Regions from separate parts of the Paenibacillus sepulcri genome, predicted to be linked through region 3. Evidence: riboswitches for the same ligand, from Rfam matches in the RefSeq annotation. Region 3 holds a riboswitch; each other region holds the start of a gene.

Region 1 (7,355 bases), 710 kb from region 3:
CGTCTACGTTTGCAAGACTCGGCTTCCCCTTTTTCCTCTCGCGAGGCCTTTTTGACGATGCGGCAGGATTCACTTCATGTTACGGCCTGGTATGTTGCTCGCCTTGTCTCCGACAAGTACTTTGTCGATGCGCTTTTACGCACAGATTTCGCCATGCGCAAGCATCCTAGCTACAAGGGTGGCTTGGTCCCTCCCTTGGTTGGACTTTCACCAACTAGATAATGCGTGCTTCTGGGCACGCCAAACGAAAAAGGAGCTGCCACATGGCAAGCTCCTCACTAACGTGCCCGTAACTTTAACGAAGATGAGCTGTGTCTGCATGAAAAGCTCCTCCTTTACTAACGTAGTACCCTTCAGCTCAACTTCTTACTTAATTATGTGTTGCCAGTTAGGTAATAGTTTATAGTCCTCAATATGATTATAATTTATAACTTCAACGTTTCCATTATTATCTATTTGAAATTTAATCATGTCCTTGCCAACGTCAAGATGTGGACCAACATAAGGGATCAGTGTTACGTTCACATCAATATGTGAAGTGAACGTTTTGAATTCAACACGATTACCACCAAGATAAGGAGCAAATGTTGGAGATACTGTAAGCTTGTTTTTGTAGTATTTATTTATTTCTTCTTGAATTTTTGGGGCCAAAACAGTAAGGATCGTCCGTTGACATGGATCGTCAAACTGGAATGCATAGGTTGAATATCCAAATGAAATGAGCGAAATCAGTAAAATTCCGAAAACTAAATTTCTTTTTGTCATGGTTTTATACCTCATGGTTGGATTGTCAACAGTAAATCAGACAACCTTTTTAAGGGCTTCTTGGCGATACTGAATAGGCGTCATATAGCCTAATGTTCCATGAATGCGATGCTTGTTGAACCAATTAACATAATCGTTTAATTCCAGTTCCAAGTGACGAAGGCTCTGGAAGTTCATCTGGTTTACGAACTCTGTTTTCATGATTTTGTAGGTGGCTTCGGCTACAGCATTGTCGTATGGACAGCCTTTCGCACTTAGAGATCGGCCGATTTCAAAGGTACCTAGAAGCTCGTCTATCTTTTGATTTTTAAACTCGCTGCCACGGTCCGTATGAAACCATTGAATATAACGCAAATCGCCCTGGACGCTCGCAAAGGCGCGGGAAATCAGAGCAGCGTCTTTATTCGGACCTGCACTGTGGCCAATGATCTCTCGATTGAACAAGTCGAGCAGCACACAGATGTAATGCCACCTGTTCTGAACCTTCACATAAGTCAGATCACTGACAACGAAGCGCTTTGCTTCCTCCTGCTCGAATTCGCGGCCCAAAACATTCTCTGTTGTTGCTTCATTAGGAGTGGTTTTATGGGGCTTATATTGAGCCACTGTGTAGGTCGAGACTAGCCCTTGCTCTTTCATAATCCTTCCAATTCTACGTCTGGAAACGACGATTCCGCGTTCCTGGAGCTTAACCTTAATCTTTCGTGTACCGTAAGCTTTTCGGTTATTGTGGAATATCTCTACAATCGCTTCGGTTATATCGTCTTCGTTCAATTGTTCTTTCGCGTCGTAGTAATACGTACTTCTTGCAATTTGCAGGACGTCGCACATTGCTGATACCGAGTATTTATCACGGTTATTCCGGATGATAGCTACTTTCGTCCCATGATCAGCGCTGCTTGCTTTAAAATATCCACTTCCATTTTCAGACGCTGGTTCTCTTTTCGTAAAGCGATCAATTCGTTCTCGTCTGACGAGCGATTGTCCTTCTCCTTGAAGGAACCGCTTGTCTCATCTTGTTTGATCCAGCGGTCTAAAGCAGAGGCTGTGAGGTCATATTCCTCCACAATCGCCGCTCTGGACTTCCCATTTTTATAGAGCTCCACCAGTTGTTTTTTGAATGCTGGAGTAAAGGTACGTCGTTCTTGTTTTGGCATTGTAGAGATCCGCTCCTTCATAATGATAGGTTCATTCTACAAGCCCTTATTTTTTCTGTCCAACTAAGTGTAGACGATCCAATCACCATTCGAGACAATGTGCACGTTCTCCCAATGTCGAATAGGATAATAAATAATAAGTGATGGATCTTCCATTTGGGCGGGATCAAATGCTTTGTTCTTTACGCTCCATCCATCTATTTCAAAACCGCGGTTTCGGCTGTTTACGCTTCTCCCCATAATCCAATACACCTGTACATAATGCGACCTGGAAGGAGTCATTCCTACGATAAGCGTTCTTCCGGGATAAGGCTTATCAAACAAATCGTGTTGAACTGTTTTCACTGCCCTTGCTCCTCTCGAGTAAACATAAAGAGGTAAGGGGAAATTCCCCTTACCTCTGCCCAGGCGTACGACTCCAACTTATATGCTTCCTCATGGGTCCCCATGCTTCGCCAGTCACATATAAGTTCTAAATTACTTCCTATATTAGCAATTACTGCTATTAAAATCAATTATGATAATGGCTTAACCAACACCAACGGCTACCAAGTCTACTGCCAGTTATGAGCGAGGGGCTGTCACATGACAGCCCTTTTGGTGTTCAACTATCGTACCCAGTTAGGTCAATCGTCAATTCCATAAATAACTATGTCATTTCGCATAACTGAACAAATTTTAAAGAATAAGGGATCCTCTGACTGCCGCTACAGCCGGAGAATCCCTATTAAAGTAACGTGCCCTTTAGGCCGCTGGGTCAAACGCACAACTAAGCTGGAACGTAGGTCAACCTGATCACCTTCTCGCCAATTCGATCGCTTGCCACAAGGCGCAGCTGCGGCCTCGGACCGGCGAAGAACGGCTTGCCGTGACCCAGCACGACTGGATGGAGATAGAGTCGATACTCATCAACGAGACCGAGCTCCGTTAGACTGTGGGCCAACTCCGGCCCGGCAACTTCAATCTCCCCTTCATGCTGAGCCTTCAGCCCACGTATGGCCGCTGCGAGGTCGCCCTCGATCAGAGAAGCGTTCGGACCGACGGACTTTAACGTCCTCGACACCACCCACTTCGGTTTGCTTTGCCACGCCGCTGCGTATTCCCGTTCCGGCGCATCCCATTCAAAATGGTCTCCGTCCCAATACCGCATGGTCTCGTACATGCGGCGCCCGTACAGGCTGCCCGCCAGGCCGCGCACGTCGTCGATGAAATGACGGAATAGCACGGGGTCGGGCTGAAATGCCGTGTGGTCGTGGTCGACGAATCCGTCCAGAGACTGGTTCAATGCGAAAACGATCTTTGCCATGCGACTGACTCTCCTCCCTGGTTTTCTCGCACATTCATCATCAAGATTACACGTTCCATATGCAGCCTCCTCTATGTCTACATTTTATCATCCAACAGCATGTCCGGTTTCTCATGGATTGCTAATGTGCACAGTTCTGGCCTGACCGAATACAAATTTAATTTAACGAAGGATGGTAAATTAAACAATTCTGCCCGTTTGCGTAATGAAAAATGGAGCAGCTGCCACTGGCAGACTGCTCCAAAATGCGTTGAACTATCGTACCCGTCGTATTATGAGATCAGCCAGTTTTTACTGGTTGACCACTTTGCTTTACTCGGTGTATGTATCGGTAGCCGGGGCAGAACGATCGTATCCGTGGGAGGAAATCCCGTCGCTAAAACTGTTCGCCCCCTACTTGTGGAAACCATGTTTAGGCTGGTTGAGACTTGGATCTCGCATAACAAGCGATGCTGTGGAACTGCAAGCCGTATAGGGGTTACCGGCCATTCCACTTCTGAAAGGAGAATATCATGAATCCAGTAATTGGCCTGGATATTTCAAAAGGGCAAAGTGAAGGACAAGCATTTTTAAGTAAAGGGCAACCCTATGGCAGGAGCTTTCGGTTCCTCCATACGCTTGAAGGGTTTAAAGATTTGCTGGGCACCATCCAAGATGTCCGTAATAAAACGGGCTCTACCCCTGTTTTCATATTGGAATCAACGGGGCATTATCATCAAGCTGTCGTACAGTTTCTCGAGTCAAACGAGTTCTTGTACCTTGTGATCAATCCGCTTATTTCTCATCAAGCGAAGAAATCCAGTCTTCGCAAGGTGAAAACTGATGCTGTGGATGCCTACCAACTGTGCGAGCTTTATTACAAAGAGGAGTTTGAAACCCAAAAACAAAGAGGTATTGGGCTGCTCAACCTTCGTCACCTGACACGTCAGCACGAATCCATTACCCATATGTATGTTCAGGCTAAGCTTCACTTTCAGGCCGTATTAGACCAAGTCTTCCCCGATTATAGAGGGATTTTCGGGGACTTGTACTCCACTGTTTCCTTATCTGTCCTAAGGGAGTTTCCAACATCCAAAATGATTCTTGGGGCCGGATTAACGAAACTCACGGACAGAATCGCGTGTCTTTGCCCTAGACGCTCCGAGAACTGGGCTAGCGAAAAGGCCAAGACCATTCTAAAAGCAGCGGTGAATAACCCTTTCCAGGAGACAGCCTACAGCAGCCATCTCGTTAGCATTGGGTTATACATCAACCTCCTCCTTCAATACCAAGAGCATCTGTCCCACCTTGAAAAGAAGATCGATGCTCTCGCTAAAGAAGTTGAGGAATTTAGAATTATCCAGTCAATACCCGGGATCGGCAGCAACATCGCGGCAACGGTTTTGTCTGAAATCGGGGAGATCAACCGGTTTAATCACGCCAAGAAAGTAGTTGCCTTTGCAGGTGTAGACCCTAGTGTCTTTTCGTCAGGGAAGTTTACCGCCACCACCAATCGCATCACGAAACGTGGCTCCAAGCAGCTGAGGCATAGCCTGTATCTTGCGGTCATATGTGGGTTAAAGAATTCCCGGAATAAAAAGCTTCGTGAATACTACGATAAGAAGCGTGAAGAAGGAAAACCATACCGAGTCGCCGTTGTTGCCTGTATAAACAAGCTCCTTCACTGGATCTATGCCATTTTAACCAAGAAAGAGTCCTTCCTTGATTTAGCTTAAGAACCACACTTTCCATTAAGACCAAAACCTTCCAATGCTCATAAGGAGGGCTCTTAACCATGCCCATTTTTCAGTATAGTGCTTTTTCTTCTAAAACTTAAGAGAGAAATCTTGACAAGCTATTAGCTGGTTTTAGCTTAATCAAATTTGGCCTGTTTTTCATTAAGTAATCTTCTCTTATAACCTTCTGTAGTACATACTCTCCCTTGATCACTCCACCAAAGAAAGTCTTTCTTTTATAGTATTAGTAGGCGATACCCACACGTGATTTTATAAAATCGCTACTTTTTATCTGGCTATATGTAAATTCTGCTGTATCCGACACGGATATTTCAATACCACCTTCCGGCAAAAAATTACGGTCTACACGATATTTACCTACACTTTCTCCATCCGGCAAATACGTAGGACAGACAATAGTCCATTCGAGTGTTGATTGTTTTAGCATATCGTAAACTTTATGATGTTCTTTTGCTGCACGGACTAACTTACGCTTTGATTCACTTGACTGATAACGCAGTGAATCTGGGGTGGTTCTACTTTGCAGGATACCAGCAGTTCCTATAGTTATAATTCGTTGTATACCTTCGTTTTGCATTGCTTCGATAATTAGAGGCATACTTTCTGATAGAGTAGTTGTCCCATCAGTATTTAGTGCACTAATAACTACATCAATCCCATGTGTTGCACGTATGATATCATCTTTATTTAAAACATTACCTTGAATAATCGTTAAATTTCCATTATTTATTTGAATCTTCTCTGGAGTACGAACTAATACAGTAACATGATGTCTGTCATGAAGGGCATAAGTAACTATTTGACCTCCAACTCGTCCAGTTGCACCTAAAATTAAAATATTCATGAGAACGAACCTCCTCTTGCAAATACAAATATTACTCTATACTTTAAAAGTTATTATATCGTCTTTTTCAACTAATGGGAGCTTTTGTTCAATAAGGTTTAACGAATGCTGCCCGTTAGTTGAGCGCCGTCCCTTGAGTCTAATACTTTATTTTTCAGTCTACAACTTTATTTTCCCAGTCTAATACTTTATTTTCACTGAACACGAAAGGCTGTCTATGCAGTCGTTAGGGGAACGCTATCCGGGATTTCGAACGAACAGCAAAACTTCGATGGTCATCGTAAAGGCTACTGTAATCCATTCCGTACAGGGGAGTTTGTGGATTGGGACACAAGCAAGGAATTGACAAAGGCAGTGGAGGTTCATTTTTATGATAAATTTTTTAGTTATTGTTAGGTGTCTCTCCTCTCCCTGCCAGGAGCGCAGGGAGAGGCTTCTCGCACATCAAAAGGTGGCGATCCATCCGGATCGGTCTGTCGCAATAAGCAAGATGAGAGGGAAAGTAAGTCACGCTATACTGCGACGTGGATAAATATAAAAATCTTTCGTTTCGGCGCAGTTTTTGTCCTTTCGGTTAACGATATGCAAGTTCTTGTCGAGCGCATTGGACAAAAACTTGTATCGTGAAAATGAAGAAATCCGCGGTTTACACGGATCTGCCCCTTCCTGCCTTGAGAAACGGGAGCGCAGCCTTCGTCATGTAAAAATGAGGAAACACATTTGTATGATAGATATCCAACAATTGTAAAACTAAATAGACTCCCGGATGCTCTTAGGAAGGCTGTTAACAACCAAATCGTAAGATTGGTCAATCATTGCAAAGATATCCGACTCTGGCAAAGAACCCTCGAGAATAATCGTATTCCAGTGCTGTTTGTTCATATGATACGCCGGTCGAACCTCCTCATGCTGCTCTCTCAAGTTTTCCGCAATCACCGGGTCGCATTTTAGGTTCAAGTACCCTTTTTCCTCATAAAAAAGAGCGAATATTTTACCTGCAATTTTTATCGCGAATGGATCGGGTCCCCCCAAGGGATAATCCTTAATCGCACCTTTTTTGTTAAGACAGTATTCGATGATATTATTATTCAAACCGGATCATCTCCTTCGTAAATGAGATCGTATAGTCCACGCCAACCGTCGGCAAGCATCGCTGGAAGACGTCCGGCGGCGTCGATCTGGTTTTCGACGTGATCTGGTGGCGAAATCGGGAAGAGGTCCGCGGGTCTGGTTTGCGCCGGCGGAATGCTGGTGACCATCGCCGGCCCGCCCGAGGCACAGCCGGCCGAGTGCTTGGCGGTTGATTTCGTCGTCGAGGCCGATCGCGCGCAACTGGGTGATATCGTCCAGCGGGTCCGGGATGGTCGGATGTGGACAAACATCGGCAAAATCGCGACCCTCGACGATGCCGTCGCTGCTTTTCAACCCGAATGAGCGGATCAAGGGAAAGACGATCATCCGCGTTCGTCCGTAAGGGCTCAGGGACAGTGACCAGGCCTCGTGGATCATCGTCAGCCGCGAGGCCCGTTTATTTCCGGCTTCGGACA
Region 2 (7,355 bases), 300 kb from region 3:
AGATATCTCGGACTATATGATTTATCAGGAAAATTTCCGCAGCTTCCTGGAGGCCAAGCCCACTCCCGGCAATATGGAGCAAATCTACAAGGACAAAACGGCGATTGAAGGCTTCTTCGCGTTCCAGATCATGTCCAAGCAGTACATCAAATCGATTTCGCTGCAGGGCGTAGGCGGCAACGAGCTGCAGATGGGCGAACCGGTCAAGGGCCTCGAGCAGCCATGGAGCGACTTGGCGAAAGCCAACCGGGGCGGAATCGTCTGGACGGATTCCTATTCGCTGGAGAGCGGCTGGACCGGCAGTAAACGGGTCATCTCCATGTTCCGCGTTATTAATTCCTTCGAGAAGCCGTCCAACCAGGTCGGCCAGGTGATCGTGCGTCTGAATGAAACGGAATTCACCGATTTATTGACAACGCCGGTTCCCAAGGATCAGGGCTCGATATTTATCGTCCGCCCCGACGGCAGCGTCCTGCTGCATCCGGACGAGAAGCTGGTCGGCCATCCTTACCCGGACAGCAGCATGCTTCAGGAAATCGTGAACAAGCGGAGCAGCGTGTTCGCCTTGCAGGAGGAAGGCACCTCCTATGTCGTATTTAACCAGCATATGAAATCCACGGGCTGGAATATTGTCGCAATGGTCAAGGATGAGACGATCGTGGAGAAAACCAAGGCCATCAAAGCATCCTTGCAGATTTTGATCCTTGTGATCCTGATTCTCGGCCTGCTCGCCTTAATCGGCTTCGAGCTGGCGATCATCCGGCCGATCCTGGAGCTGAAGAAAGAGACGCACCGTCTCAAGCACGGAGACTTCTCGGCCCAGGTCGAGGTGCGTTCACGCGATGAGATCGGCGAGCTCGGCAGGCAGTTCAACAATATGGTCACCACGATTAAAGATCTCATCGACAAGAAATATAAGCTGGAGATCCGGCAGAAGGAATCCGATCTGCGGATCCTGCAGAGCCAGATGGATCCGCATTTTCTGTACAACACGCTCGATACGATCCGCTGGACGGCGCGTCTGGAGCAGGCGCCTGAGACCAGCCAATTGATCGAGACCTTGTCCCGGTTTTTCCGGATGGGCATGGACAGCGGGAAGCATCATACGACGCTCGCCGGCGAAATGGAATTTGTCCGGGCCTATCTGAATTTGCAGCAGAAGCGGATGGGCAGCAAGCTGCGGTTCTCCCTCTTTATGGAAGCATCCTTAGAGGACGCGGTGGTGCTCAAGAAGGTTATTCAACCGCTGGTGGAGAATAGCATCAAGCACGGCTTCAAACGGCAGGCCGGAAAAATCGACGTTCGCGCCTATCAGGACGGAGCGGATTTGATTATCGACGTGACCGATTCAGGGATCGGATTTTCCAAGGAAAAAAGACTTCTGATTCACCGGGCTCTGGAGGAGAGGACCGGCGATAAAAGCGTGCTGGATCACGCCATCAGCAACATTCATGAACGGATCCAGCTTGTGAACGGCAGCGGCTACGGAGTTGAGCTTCCCATGGAGCAGTCCATTACGGGAGCATGCGTAAGGTTAAGAATACCTCTTTGGATGAACGAAAAGGAGGAGGAAGCATGACCATTCGAATGCTAATCGTTGATGATGAACCGATCATTTGCCAAGGCTTGAGACAGACCATTCCTTGGGATTCGATCGGCGCGGAAGTGGCGGGCGAAGCCTATGACGGCGTAGAGGCCCTGCAATTCGTATCGGGGCAGCCTGTCGATCTTGTGCTCACGGATATTAACATGGATGGAATGGATGGACTTGAATTAGCCAAGGAGCTGAAGGAAAGATGGCCGCAGATCCGCATCATTATCGTCAGCGGCTATGATGATTTTGAGTATGCGCGCCGCGCCCTGCGTCTTGGGATCGAGGATTATTTGCTGAAGCCCGTCAACATTGAGGAGCTGATGGCGATGGTCCAGAGAATCGGCATGGAAATCTCGCTTGATGCGGAGCTGGAAAAAAAGCGCGAGCGCGAAAGCTGGTTAAAGTGGATGATCCAGCTTGTTCAAGGAGGAGCCGCTATACGGAAGGACGCCGATACGCCGCCATCGGCCGCATACGGCCAGTCGTCCTACCGGTTTATCGCCAGCCAGCTGGAGGATTATGCGGAATGGACCAGCCATTCGTCGGAGGAGTCGCAGCAATCCGCCCGGATCGGTTGGGAAAGTACCGTTCATGCGGCGCTGAAACCCTTCGATCAGGAAGTCATCTCCTTCTTCCATCATCCGAACCTGCTGCTTTCGCTGTGCATCGGCTCCCGCCAGGTGAGCCAGCTGGATTTGTCTGCCGCCTTATCGGCAGCGCAGAACATGGCACCGCCGGTCCCCCGCCTTTATTTTGGCGTGTCGCCGGCTTTTTCCCAATTGGACGAGGCATATGCCCGCAGTACAGAGGCCACCACGGCCCTGCAGCTTGCTGCAATTCCGGAGGGCCGCTCCATTCAGTTTCATGATGAAGAGCAAATTTCCGGGCGGAGCCCTCTGCCGTTCTCTCCGTTCGAGCTGGAGAAGCAGCTGGTCCACGTGCTCTTTCATGGAGGCTATGAGGAACTGGATGACATCATCGGGAGCATCATGCAGCAGTTTCGCGAGAGGGGCTATCTGCTGAAGGAAGTATTGCAGGCCTTCAAGGAATTGAGCATTATCCTGCAGCGCAGACTGCATACGAACGGCATGGATTTGTCGGAGCGCACCGATCCGTTCAATTCGGGCGAAATCGATCTGTTGACGCACAACTCCTACCGCGCCATGGAATCGCTGCTCCGCAAAGAGCTTTGGTCCCTGCATGCGATGATTCATTCCTCCCTGGCCAACAAGAACCACTGGATTGCCGAACGCGTCAACAAGCATATTGATTCCAGCTACCATACGGATTTGAAGGCCTCTGAGCTGGCCGCCCTGCTCAAAATAACGCCGAATTATTTCAGCATCCTGTTCAAACAAAATTTCGGCAAAGGGTTCGCGGAGTATCTGAATGAGGTGCGCATCGAACGGGCCAAAGCAAGTCTGGTCGGAACCGACGAGCGGGTATTCGAGATCGCCGAGAAAGTCGGCTACAAGGAGTACAAATACTTCTGCTCGATCTTCAAATCGCATACCGGAATCACGCCGACGCAGTACCGGAAGCTTGCCAAAACAGGTTCGTCAGCGGGAAAGGATTGAGCGCACTACATGTCACACCCATCATTGACCAACATACGTTCCCTGGGCTTCATAAAAGCGTTCAACTTTTTCATCTACGGGGCTATTTCCGTCTACAGCACTTTTTTTCCGCTTTATTTGAAGGAAGCCGGCATGTCCAACTTTACGGTTGGCCTGCTGCTCGCCGGAGGCCCGTTCATCTCCCTCCTCTCCAACCCCTTCTGGGGATATTGGAGCGACCGGCTGGAGAATGCCAGGCGCGTTCTGCTCATGCTGCTGATCGGCAATGCCGTGGTCATGCAGATCGTCTTTTCTCTGAACGCGGGCTATCTTATCTTTACGTTCATGCTGCTCTATTTTTTCTTCCAGAGCCCGTTGTTCTCGCAAAGCAACAGCCTCAATCTCGATGTGGCCGACAAGACAGGCCTTAAGTTCGGCAGCTTCCGTCTGTGGGGTTCCCTCGGGTGGGCCGTTATGGCGGTGGCGACAGGACCGGTCATCGAGCGACTGGGCATTCATCAGCTGTGGATCGTGTACGGGGTGATGATGCTTATCTCCATCGCCCTGGCCTTGAAGCTGCCCCGCGGAGGCAAAACGGGCAGCCGAAAAGGGGCCCCGGTCGGTTATGGTCAAATATGGGCCAACAAACCGTTTATCATGTTCCTTGTCATCGGCGTTCTCATTTCGATTCCAAACTCCATGAACAACACATTTGTTTCGATCTATATCTCCGATCTGGGAGGCAAAAACTCTCTGATCGGCTGGTCCGCTTTTCTGTCATCCATCTTCGAGATTCCGGTTTACCTGCTGTTCGACCGGTATTTGCGCAAAAGTCAACGAACGATGATTTTCTGTCTGGCCGTTGTCAGTCTGCTTTACGCGCTGCGCTGGTTTCTGATGTCGGTGGCGGAAACCCCTTATCAGATCATCTTCATTCAGGCCCTGCACTGTCTTACTTTTGCAGGTTATTATTATGTAGGCACGCAATTGACCGCCCTGCTCGTTCCGAAGGAATACCGGGCCTCGGGTCAAGCGGTATACGCCCTCAGCTGGGGAGGGCTGTCCGGGATCGTAGCGGGCGTCACCGGAGGCTGGATATTCCAGAATCTTGGCGCGCATGCGATGTACCGGATCAGCGCCGGGACGGCTTTGCTGGGCGTGGCGGGTTTTGCTCTCATGTACATGTTCATCATGAAGGCCAGCCGCAAGAACCTGGAGGCTCAGGGCTATAGCAGTGAAGGATGAAGGCTGAAGGCTAAAAAAACCAGGCGGAGATTTATCTCCTTTTATCTCCTTGAACTTTCCAGCAGAAGAATGTAAGATTATAACATTAGCATGAAACGGTGCGTTACTGGCGTAAACATGGATAACCATGAGGGAGCGCACCGACAAACAGCCGTACGCCTGGGCAAAGTACTTGATTCTCTTCAGATCGGGTGCTTTTTTTTGTTTTATACCAGACAAACGAAAGGCCGGTGTACGGGAATGAAGATGGCATTTATTTTATTTGACGGAATGACGACGCTGGATTTTAGCGGTTTTTACGAAGCTGTAACCTGGTTGGGCATTTTGGGAGTCAAAGAAGCAGTGTCATGGGATTTTTGTTCGACGAAGGCGGAAATCACGGATGATCGGGGTTTAACCATAAAAATCCCGCATGTCTATCCGGATCTCTCCGGATATGATCTGATTTTTATCCCCGGCGGATTTTCTACAAGGCAGCTTAGGCATGACCCCGATTTTGTCTCCTGGGTGAAAACTGCCTGCGATGTGGAGATTAAGGCGTCGGTTTGCACTGGCGCCCTGCTGCTTGGGGCGGCTGGTTTCTTGACTGATAAACGGGCTACGACGAACCCTTCTGCATATGACCTGCTTGCCCCTTATTGCTCAGAGGTCGTAAAGTCCCGCGTTGTCAGGGACGGCAATGTGTTCACGGGCGGCGGCGTCTCCGCATCTCTTGACCTTGGCTTGTTCCTCGTCGAATCATTAAGCACTCCGGAGGTCGCCCGGCAGGTTCAGGAAAAAATGGATTATCCCTATTATCGCCCCGGCCGGATGAGTAAATAGCAGACGGAATAGCCGGAATAGCCGCAGCGGCCATTGCTTTTGACCGCAAAATGCGGGAATATATCAGATATGCCCCCTGTTGGCAGCGTCTTCACGGCGGGCAGGATCTAACAGGAAAGCAATCATTTTACCTAGGGAGGAAATTAACTTGCTGTACGAACTGCGTATCTATTCCGTTCATGCCGGGAAGATGGAAGCTATGAATGCCCGTTTCGCCAACCACACCATTGGAATTTTCAAACGCCTTGGAATGAAGGTTTATGACTTCTGGGTCGATCAGGAAGGACACTCCAAGCTGTATTACATCATGGAATACAACGATATGGACGAGCGGAACCGCCAGTGGGATGTATTCGGCCAGGATCCGGAATGGCTGGAAGTGAAACAGAAGTCGGAAGCGGACGGGCCGATTGTCGAACAAGTGGAAAAAATCTTCATGCAGCGTGCGGGATATTTCCAGCGCTAAGCGGGGATGTTCCCTTGAACAACAAGAGAAACTGTGCATTTCTGCATGTGTATCAGGCCTTCGTGAAGCTGTTTCCCCTCCATCTGCCGCTCGCGTCTGGCGCACTTAAAAACAGCCTGTTGAGAAGGTTCCCAACAGGCTGTTTAGTTGCATTATTTTCCATTAAAAGCAGTTTGAGTCTGGAAGGGAGTCAGCGAAATTCCATCCGTATTAAATATAGAGCCGTCATCAGCCACATAGTTTAATTCGCTCGTATCTGTGCTAAAGAGCTTGAACTGTCCTGTTGAATCCTCGTAGAGCTCTTCCTTTACCGGGAGGCCGGTATCCTGATCGAGAAACTCAATGAGCTGCATATTGGCCTGCGTCGTGTCACTGATATAGGACTGATAGCTTTGCATAACCTTATTCAGGATTTTCCCGTCCGGTGCTTGCTCGGAGCCGACGGATGTCCAACTGCTGTCCTTGTAAAAGTCCTTTAGGGCACTAAAATCCAGGTTGCCTAGATCGTATTTTTTAAATATATCCGGGTTGTCGGCCCTCTTGATTATTTTCCCGTTCACCGGATTCCCGCTCAGATCCCTTTGAACAATAATCAGATCGTTGCCGCCGTTGACATAGTAGGTGCTCTGATAGCTCAGCAGCTGATGATCTGCCGAATATTCCTTGGTATCCGACCTGTTATCCTTGGTTTCCGGGTTGTACCAACGTTCGGTCGTCATATTCTGGCTGCCGTCGGTTCTCGAGTATACGTCCTTGCTGTATTGGATCGTTCCCTGTGCGGCGACCGGTGCATCCGACGCATCCGCAGCCGCCGGCACTGAAATCAACGCACCCTTCTGAACCGCGTCGCTGTTGTTTGCCGCAAATGCGGTAATGGTGCCAAGGCTTCCGATGATAAGAGCCGACGCCAGGACGGTCCCGACTATTTTTTTGTTTTTACCTGCTGCCTGAAATTTCATGTTTTTTACCTCCGCTATTGGTTTTTGTAGGCAGGAATGCGCGAGTTCCAGCTTACATCTCCATTGTAGAAAAACAATCTCTCATAAGTATCGGTAAGTTGTAAATTAGTTGCATACCCCCGGAAGTAAGATCCTCACAATAGTGCCCTCATTCAGACAGCTTCTGATCTCGATCCTTCCCTCATGGAGCCTGACGATCTCCGCGCATATGGCAAGCCCCAACCCCGCGCTGTTGTTTGTCCGCGAATGGGCTTTATCCACCATGAAAAACGGCTCGAACACCTTCGGTATATCCTGTTCCGGTATGCCAATCCCCACGTCCTCTACCTCTATTGCATAGTGGACTTCCTCCGTCATGAGCCCTCTGAAATAAATGATGCCCCCGGCTCCTGAAGCTTTTATCGCATTGTCGATTAAGTTGGTGAAGAGGATTTTGATCAGGTCTCTTTCAATAAGCAGCTTTGCAGGCTCAACCGATAGTGAAAGTTCAATATTTGATTGTTCCAGCTGTGGTTTTAGAATCTGCTCCGTCTCCTCAAAAATCGGCATTATCTCTTCCATGTCCATGACCTTCTTTTTATTTCCGATGAGAACCAGGTCCATAAGCTTGAACGACAGACTTTCAAGCCGTTTTCCTTCGCTGTAAATATAGTTTAAGGCCTTGTAAAAAACTTCTTCGTTATATTTAGTCGTTCTCAAAAAGTCTGCATAGC
Region 3 (7,355 bases):
TGACATTCATATCATCCATCGTCCTCTCCAGCACTCATATGTTAGTTAATATAACATGTTAAAGGGCTTTAGTAAATCGGAGAGGAGATGGAAAGGATACATATAAGGCTATAGCCCTGATCTGATGACAGTTAATATTACTTCTATACTCAGCGTTTGGGGTGCAGCGGATAGTCTACGATCGTCGGAACCTCAATCAGAATGAGCCGCAGCGGCTCGGTGCCCTCACTTGCCGTTATGAGGACGTTCAGCTCCTCATCAGCACGCACTACGACATAATCCTTGTGCTGGAAGTCCGTGTTTTTTGCTGCATCCTCTGCATAGGACCAGCTGCCTCCGCCCCGAATCGCAAGCGCCGATAAAGTACGTTCGGCAGGGACCTGATGGCGGTAGGATTGTCCGGCCGGTACGGTAACATCCCACATCCGGGCATCGGCAACGATGGAGATGGGCGATCCTTCGCCGATGACGGTTTTTCTGATAACGCCGCCCGTCTCCACAATCGGAAAAGCCTCATGATCATACTGATTATAGGTTGGCGCGGCTTTGTAGGCCGTCTCCAGGCTTGGCTCGAACCAGATCTGGAAAGCTTCCATATCCGGGCCTACAAAACGTTCCTGGTGGCTGACGCCGGAGCCGGTCTGCATGATTTGGACGCCGCCGGGACCTACAGTGCTTTTGGTGCCCAGAGTATCGCCATGCTGGGCTTGGCCGTTGACTACATAGGTCATAATTTCAAAGGCTTGATGGGGATGCAGCGGAATGTGCCCGCCTTCGGCCGAATGCGCCCATGCCCAGTAGAACAAAGGGCCGAGTCTGCGCAGCACCGAGCCGTCCCCGGTAAAGCCGATTGGTTTCTGCTCTGTAATTTTGCCGCCGTCAAATGCGCCTCTGCCTTGTAATGTTGGACCGTATATTAAGGTTTGCATAGAAATGACCTCCATTAGTGGTTTTTATATAAATAGGGTATAGCCTCAATATGACAATTGAATCGTCTCAAAAAGCCGGTTATCATACCGCGTATCAGGCGGAAACAGTCTGCAACGGATTTTTAGACAAGTGACAAGCGGTGAACACGCTCATCCCCCTCGAATATCTGAAGACGGTTCCGCGTGCGCAGCCGCTCTTCTTCATTGAAGCTCTGAATGCAAGCAGCTAACTAGATGAAGCTTGCCTGGGCTGCAAGGCCCAGCTTCTTAAGCAGTTGAATGGCCTGTGTCTGCTCTTCAGCCGTGAGACCGGCTACCGCCTTCTGAATCGCCACGGTATGCTCTGGAAAAATCCGCTCAAGCAGCTCGGTCCCCTGCTCCGTAAGCTCTGCGAAAATTACTCTCCTGTCCGTAGGACATGCCTTGCGCCGCGCTAATCCTTTGGCCGTCAGCTTGTCGATGACGTAGGTTATATTGCCGCTTGTCATCAATATTTTCTCGCCAATCTGCTGCAGAGGCTGCTCTCCCTTATGATACAGCAGCTCCAGCACACCAAATTCAGTGGGGTTCAACCCGTATTTGCGAATATCCTGCTGTATATGCGCGCTAACCCATTGATTCGCCCGTGATAAAGTAACGAATAGCTGTAAAGAAGTATCCGGAGGTTGACTCACGCTGCTCACCTCAATTTCCTTTATATTAAATATCTTAATTTAAAGATAAATCAATTCGACGACGTTGTCAAGCGGCTGTATTCCGTTACAGGCGGGGGAATGCCAATATATCCTCCAGAGGACGTCAATAGCCGTTTCTTCTGGACCTTGTTTCTGCTATAATGACAGCATTGGAATAAGGGTCGCGTGCAACTGGCGCAGCGTGGATTAACCACGAGGAAGCAAGCGACTGAATGAGCGTATCCATGCTGACCTCCGCTATCAGTTAATTGGGGTGCAGCTGCCGCTCTGTCATAGCCGTACGCCTGGGCAAAGTATTTGAAGGAAGATGTGCTTAAGAGCACGGGTCCTTTCAGATGCTTTTTTTTGTTTACCTATTGCATGAGGGAGGCATTCGATCATGGCCAAGCTGTTGAAGGCAAAACCGCTCGCTGATGAGGCAGGCGGGCTCATCAAGACACAGGTTCAGGAATGGAAAGAAGTAGGGATTGCACCGGCAATTGCGGTCCTGATGGTAAATGGAGACCCGGCCTCGGCAGCCTATGCCAACGCCAAGGGGCGGCTTGCCGGGAAGCTGGGGATTGGCTTCGAGCTTCTGACTTTCGAGCAGAACGTCACGGAGGCTGAATTGCTCCGGGAGATTCAGCGGTTGAATGGGGATGACAGCATTCATGGCATTCTGATCGAGCTTCCGCTGCCAGCGGGATTGGATTCCAGCCGGCTTGCGGCTGCGCTGGATCCGCTGAAGGATATTGACGGTATTACCCCGGCCAATAAGCTTGCCTGCATGATGAATGAACCCGGTCTGCGGCCGGCTACCCCGCAGTCCTGCATCCGATTGATTGAGGCTGCGGGAATCCCGCTAAGCGGCAAGCATGTTGTCGTTGTCGGCAGGGGAGAGACGGTAGGCCGGCCTCTGATGCAAATGCTGCTGCACCTGAACGCAACTGTGACCGTGTGCCATTCCCGTACGGCTGATCTGGCTCGAATGATCAAGGCTGCGGACGTGCTGGTCACGGCTGCGGGCCGATTGAACCTGATTACCCCGGAGATGGTTCATACCGGGCTGACTCTCATTGACGCAGGCATCAATGTCAATCAAGATGGCAGTGGAATTGCCGGTGATGCCGCTCCGGAAACGGCCGATCATGTAGCGGCTTCTTCACCGGTCCCTGGGGGTGTGGGCACATTGACCACGACGATATTATTCGAGAATGTCCTGCATGCATTAAAGCTGCAGCAGGATGCGGGGAGGCTGCAGATATGAGCGATTCATGGAAGCAATCGATCCATGCTTTTTTGGAGAAAGCGGGCTCCGCTTCTCCTACTCCAGGAGGAGGAAGCGTGGCTGCCCTCGCCGCAGCGCTTGGCGCATCCATGGGCTCGATGGTCACCCGGCTGACGACAGGAAACAAGTATGAAGATGTGCAGGTGGATATGAGTTTCATCACCGGACAAATGGCAGGGGCTGTATCGGCATGCGAGGCGGTCATGCTGGAGGATATAGAGAGCTTCGGGGAATTTATGCGCGTTCTGGCTCTGCCAAGGACAACTGAAGAAGAGCGGGAGCTGCGCAAAAAGGCCCTCAGCGGAGCTGCTGTCCGCGCGGCCGAGGTGCCATTAGGCTTAATGGTGCTGTGCCATGAGCTGCTGCTGCTGCTGCATGATGCGGTTATGAAAGTGAACCGCAATGTCATCTCCGATTGGGGAATCGCCGCCCTGATGCTCGAAGCGGCGATCCAATCGGCTTGGCTCACAGTGGAAATTAATTTGAGCTCCATTCAAGATCTGGCTGCCGCAGCGCGCATTCGTGAACAGGGCGAAGCGTTTGAGCTTGCGGGTGCCAAGCTGAAGGCAGAGATCCTGACGGCAGTCAGATCCCGATTGTAAGCTGCTCCTTTTCATTTGAGACAAGATAAACTTAGGCCCATACTCCAAGTGGCGTACGGACTGGCCGATACAACTGATTGGCCAGCGCCAACTAGCTGGCTAATGCCAACGGACTGGCCAATACCAACTGACTCTGACGGGCTGCGCGCATGGAGTGGGGCGTTTGTAAATAAAGACCTGATTTATCCTGATCAGGTCTTTAACACAATCAGGTCTTAGTAGACCCGGTGAACGATTTCTTCAAAGTCGGGCTCCTCCATATGAACATCTTCGATCTCGCCCAGCTGCTCCAGCATCCGCAGCGCCTCCATGGCGCTGAGCTGATCGCGGTTGCACTCCACGGTAAGCGTATGACCGTCGCTGCCCGTAAGCCGCAGAGGCCAACGGCGGTCCTGCGGTTCCTCAGCGGCGCTTCCCGGCCAGTCGGCCGGATTAAACTGGCCGTCTATCAATGGAGAAGCCATGCTGAGATAGGTTACCCGAATGATGGTCGGCAAGCCGATCCTCCGCCTCAGCCCGTCGGTTGTCCCGTCAAATCCGAGACGGCCGTCATTGATCACAATGACGCGGCTGCACAGCTGTTCAATATCGTCCATATCATGAGTCGTGAGCAGGATCGTCTTGCCCAGCTCGCGGTTGATGGAATGCAAAAATTCACGGATGCTTCGTTTGGCGATCACATCAAGTCCAATGGTCGGTTCATCGAGAAACAGAATGTCCGGATCGTGGAGCAGCGCCGCCGCGATGTCGGCGCGCATTCTTTGTCCGAGTGACAGCTTGCGCACTGGCGTCTCCATGAACGGGGCAAGAGCCAGCAGTTCGCTCAGCTCGCCAAGGCGCCGCGATTTCACTTCATCGGGCACACCGTACATGGCGGCCAAAATGTCGAAGGAATCCCGCACCGGCAAGTCCCACCACAACTGTGTCCGTTGACCGAACAGCACGCCAAGTCTGCGCGCGACGGTGCGCCGCTCGCGGTGGGGGCTCATGCCGGCAATCCGCACTTCGCCCGCTGACGGATGAAGAATGCCGGATAGCATCTTGATCGTTGTTGATTTTCCCGCTCCGTTAGGCCCGATATACCCGACGAATTCCCCCTGATTAATCGTAAAGCTGATATCACGGACGGCTTCCTTTACCTTATAATCCCTTGAGAACATGGTGCGCAGCCCGCTGAACCGCCCCTCCTTGGGGACGGCTGATTTGAATTCCTTGGATAAGTGCTCGACCGTTATCATATGAGCGCTGGTCCTCCTATTTGAGAATATACGAATAGAGATGCTTGTTTAGCTGCCTGTACTCTGATAACGGGATAAACCGACCCGCCACATAAACAGTCCTGCGGCAAACACCAGTACAGCCGCCGCGAATGCGGACAACAGCAGCCAGACTCCGCCTTCCCCGCGCAGAATATACAATGAGGGGACATAATTGGCGAATGCGACCGGAATAACGCTGAGCAGCATGACCTCCATCCACTTGGGATAAATCGAAACCGGATACTGGACGGCTGTCCGCGCTGCGTCCTCCGTAATATTCTGCAGCTCTTCAATCCTCGTAATCCAGAAGCCGGCTGTAGCCGTAAGCAGTCCGATTCCGAATAATAGCAAAGCGCCTGAGAGGATAACCAGCAGCGTCAGCGGGATAGAGGCCCAGGAGATTTGCCCGGCGGCAAATAAAGCCTGCATGCTGACAGCAAGCACGGCGGCGCCTTGAATGATCTCCCCGATCCGGAAGGATACATTGAACGACATCAGTCCGAGCAGCACGGGGACCGGCCGCAGCAGCAGACTGTCCAGGTCGCCGCTGAGCAAATATTTTTCCAGATGATGCACATCAGAGGCTACCGTCCGGTATATCGCTTTGGACAGAGTCAGGATGGCATACAGATAGCCGGCTTCTGCCAGTGACCAGCCTTTAATATGGCCGAATTTCAGCAGAATAATAGCCAGCATGGCGAATTCCACGACATTGATCAGGGCAGCCATCAGGGAAGAGAACCAGAAATTGAATTTGTACTGCATTCGGCTGCGAAGGCTGGCGACTACCAGCAGATGGTACATGCGAAGCCATTTCATCCGCCCTGCACCTCCACTTTGCGCCGCATAGTCCGGGCAATCATCAGGCAGATGCCGGTGAGCCCTGCGCCCCAGCCAAGAGAGCCGAGCAGCGGGCCGGGACCGTCCATGCCCAGATAAATCCGGGTCGGCACATAATGCAGGAACGGGTAGAACGAAGCCCGGCTGATCAGCTCGAGCCAGCCCGGCAGCCACTCAATGGGAATGAGAAATCCGGACAGCAGCATACTGAAGGCATAATTGACCCAGTACAGCCAGCGTGATTCGGTCGTCCAGAGCGCCAGGGCTCCAATCAGGAAATTGATGCAGATGGAAATATAGGCGGCGAGCATCAAAGCGACAGCGGTCCAGATGAATGTAAGCAGGGATGAAGGGACATGAAGCGGAAGGACGAAGAGGTACAGCGTGTAAATCGGGAGAAACTTGTAGACAAACTGGTAGGCGATCTGCCCCCATTCCTTGCACATCAGCTGATAGAACAGGTGAACCGGACGCATGAGCTCAATGGCGATTTGACCGGTTCGGACGGATTGCTCCAGGCCCAGGCCGTTGTTCAGAAAAGCGGCGACCCACAAGCTGACCTGATTGAAGGCGACATAGCTGATCATGCCGCTCATTCCGTAGGCGCCAAGCGATTGGCTTACGCCAATGCCGGTCCAGATGGAAATGTAGATGAAGCCGAACAGGGCGCTGGCGATATTATGTACCATATGTGCGCCGCGGTACTGCAGATTCCGTAAGTATGTCTTACGGGCCAAAACGAGGAAAAGCAAAATAGCACCTCCATCATGATAAGCTGCGGCGAAGAGCCGGACTGCCTGGATGCAAAGGTGAAATGCTCGTAGAGAGAGCGAGAGACCATCATATCCTAAATGGTGGAGGAAATGCAATGTTTTTTTATTCAGCCATGGTACGGAAGCTCCTTGGAGCATCTCCAAACTTCCGTTTGAACATTTTCTCAAAATGGGTCAGCGTGTTGAAGCCGGAAATATAGCTGATCTCCGAGATCGGGAGGGAGGAGGACTGGATGAGCGATTTGGCAAAATTAAGCCTGAGGCTCTGCAAATATTGCTGAAAGGCAGTGCCGGTCGTTTTGCGGAAGCAATCGCTGAAATAATTGGGGGAAAGCCTTGCCTGTCTGGCGGCGGCTTCCAGAGAGAGCGGTTCGCGAAAATGATGGTGGATATACACGAGGCTATCCTGGATGCCGGCTGAATGGGCATGGGGCATTGGCTTCTGCTTCCTCTCCGCTTCCCCGGCTTCAGCCTCGCATGCGCGCAGCAATTCGATCAGTATGCGGTTCAGAGCGCTTCCCACCATGAGACGCCTGCCGGACAATTGACTGGCTGATTCCTTCATAATAAGGGAGAAGCATGCAATCAGATCCGGCGTCATGCTCTCTGTCATTACAGCAGAAAGTTCAACGGGATTATGAAACAGCAGCTCGCGCATCTGAGGCTCCATCCACTCATCGGAAAATATGAGATTGTAAATCTCAAGAGAGTTCCCTCGCGAAGGGCCGATTATATGAAAATCCGCCGGCGTCAGCAGGAAGAGATTGCCTCTTGCGATCGTCATCGGAACTCCGTTGACAATATTATAGCCTTCACCTGACACGACGAAGGAAATCTCATAAAACTCATGCCAATGAAGATCCACCTGTTCCTCAATATGCTGATGAAAGATACGGAAGGTCGAGGAGGAGAAATACTCGTCATTGGTCAGTCTTGTCGGCAGCGGGGGATAGACCATTTGTTTCCTTCATCTCCTTTCATTTAAGTAGA

Evidence for each region. A riboswitch is a leader RNA that binds a small molecule or an ion and turns the genes downstream of it on or off. The one in region 3 is predicted to bind ZMP and ZTP.
Region 1: another riboswitch for ZMP and ZTP. It lies ahead of ACFOLF_RS20920 (IMP cyclohydrolase); the one in region 3 lies ahead of ACFOLF_RS23770 (bifunctional 5,10-methylenetetrahydrofolate dehydrogenase/5,10-methenyltetrahydrofolate cyclohydrolase).
Region 2: another riboswitch for ZMP and ZTP. It lies ahead of ACFOLF_RS22560 (DJ-1/PfpI family protein); the one in region 3 lies ahead of ACFOLF_RS23770 (bifunctional 5,10-methylenetetrahydrofolate dehydrogenase/5,10-methenyltetrahydrofolate cyclohydrolase).

What each region holds. Positions count from the first base shown of each region.
Region 1 is NZ_JBHRUP010000001.1:4,698,950-4,706,304, reverse strand. Features, by position in the region: gene ACFOLF_RS20930 (DUF3888 domain-containing protein) at 367-765, opposite strand; one part of gene ACFOLF_RS20925 (IS3 family transposase) at 802-1,673, opposite strand; one part of gene ACFOLF_RS20925 (IS3 family transposase) at 1,673-1,922, opposite strand; gene ACFOLF_RS20920 (IMP cyclohydrolase) at 1,986-2,267, opposite strand; ZMP/ZTP riboswitch at 2,318-2,395, opposite strand; gene ACFOLF_RS20915 (dihydrofolate reductase family protein) at 2,692-3,228, opposite strand; gene ACFOLF_RS20910 (IS110 family transposase) at 3,741-4,943, shown strand; gene ACFOLF_RS20905 (NAD(P)-dependent oxidoreductase) at 5,188-5,808, opposite strand; partial or broken gene ACFOLF_RS38000 (hypothetical protein) at 6,025-6,204, shown strand; gene ACFOLF_RS20900 (MmcQ/YjbR family DNA-binding protein) at 6,559-6,900, opposite strand; gene ACFOLF_RS20895 (hypothetical protein) at 7,054-7,242, shown strand.
Region 2 is NZ_JBHRUP010000001.1:5,103,859-5,111,213, reverse strand. Features, by position in the region: gene ACFOLF_RS22575 (sensor histidine kinase) at 1-1,579, shown strand, start outside; gene ACFOLF_RS22570 (response regulator transcription factor) at 1,576-3,171, shown strand; gene ACFOLF_RS22565 (MFS transporter) at 3,181-4,395, shown strand; ZMP/ZTP riboswitch at 4,488-4,567, shown strand; gene ACFOLF_RS22560 (DJ-1/PfpI family protein) at 4,636-5,217, shown strand; gene ACFOLF_RS22555 (NIPSNAP family protein) at 5,366-5,683, shown strand; gene ACFOLF_RS22550 (hypothetical protein) at 5,836-6,642, opposite strand; gene ACFOLF_RS22545 (sensor histidine kinase) at 6,748-7,355, opposite strand, start outside.
Region 3 is NZ_JBHRUP010000001.1:5,405,812-5,413,166, forward strand. Features, by position in the region: gene ACFOLF_RS23755 (hypothetical protein) at 1-19, opposite strand, end outside; gene ACFOLF_RS23760 (pirin family protein) at 150-929, opposite strand; gene ACFOLF_RS23765 (MarR family winged helix-turn-helix transcriptional regulator) at 1,160-1,603, opposite strand; ZMP/ZTP riboswitch at 1,782-1,921, shown strand; gene ACFOLF_RS23770 (bifunctional 5,10-methylenetetrahydrofolate dehydrogenase/5,10-methenyltetrahydrofolate cyclohydrolase) at 2,004-2,870, shown strand; gene ACFOLF_RS23775 (cyclodeaminase/cyclohydrolase family protein) at 2,867-3,493, shown strand; gene ACFOLF_RS23780 (ABC transporter ATP-binding protein) at 3,709-4,731, opposite strand; gene ACFOLF_RS23785 (ABC transporter permease) at 4,780-5,571, opposite strand; gene ACFOLF_RS23790 (ABC transporter permease) at 5,568-6,344, opposite strand; gene ACFOLF_RS23795 (helix-turn-helix domain-containing protein) at 6,469-7,323, opposite strand.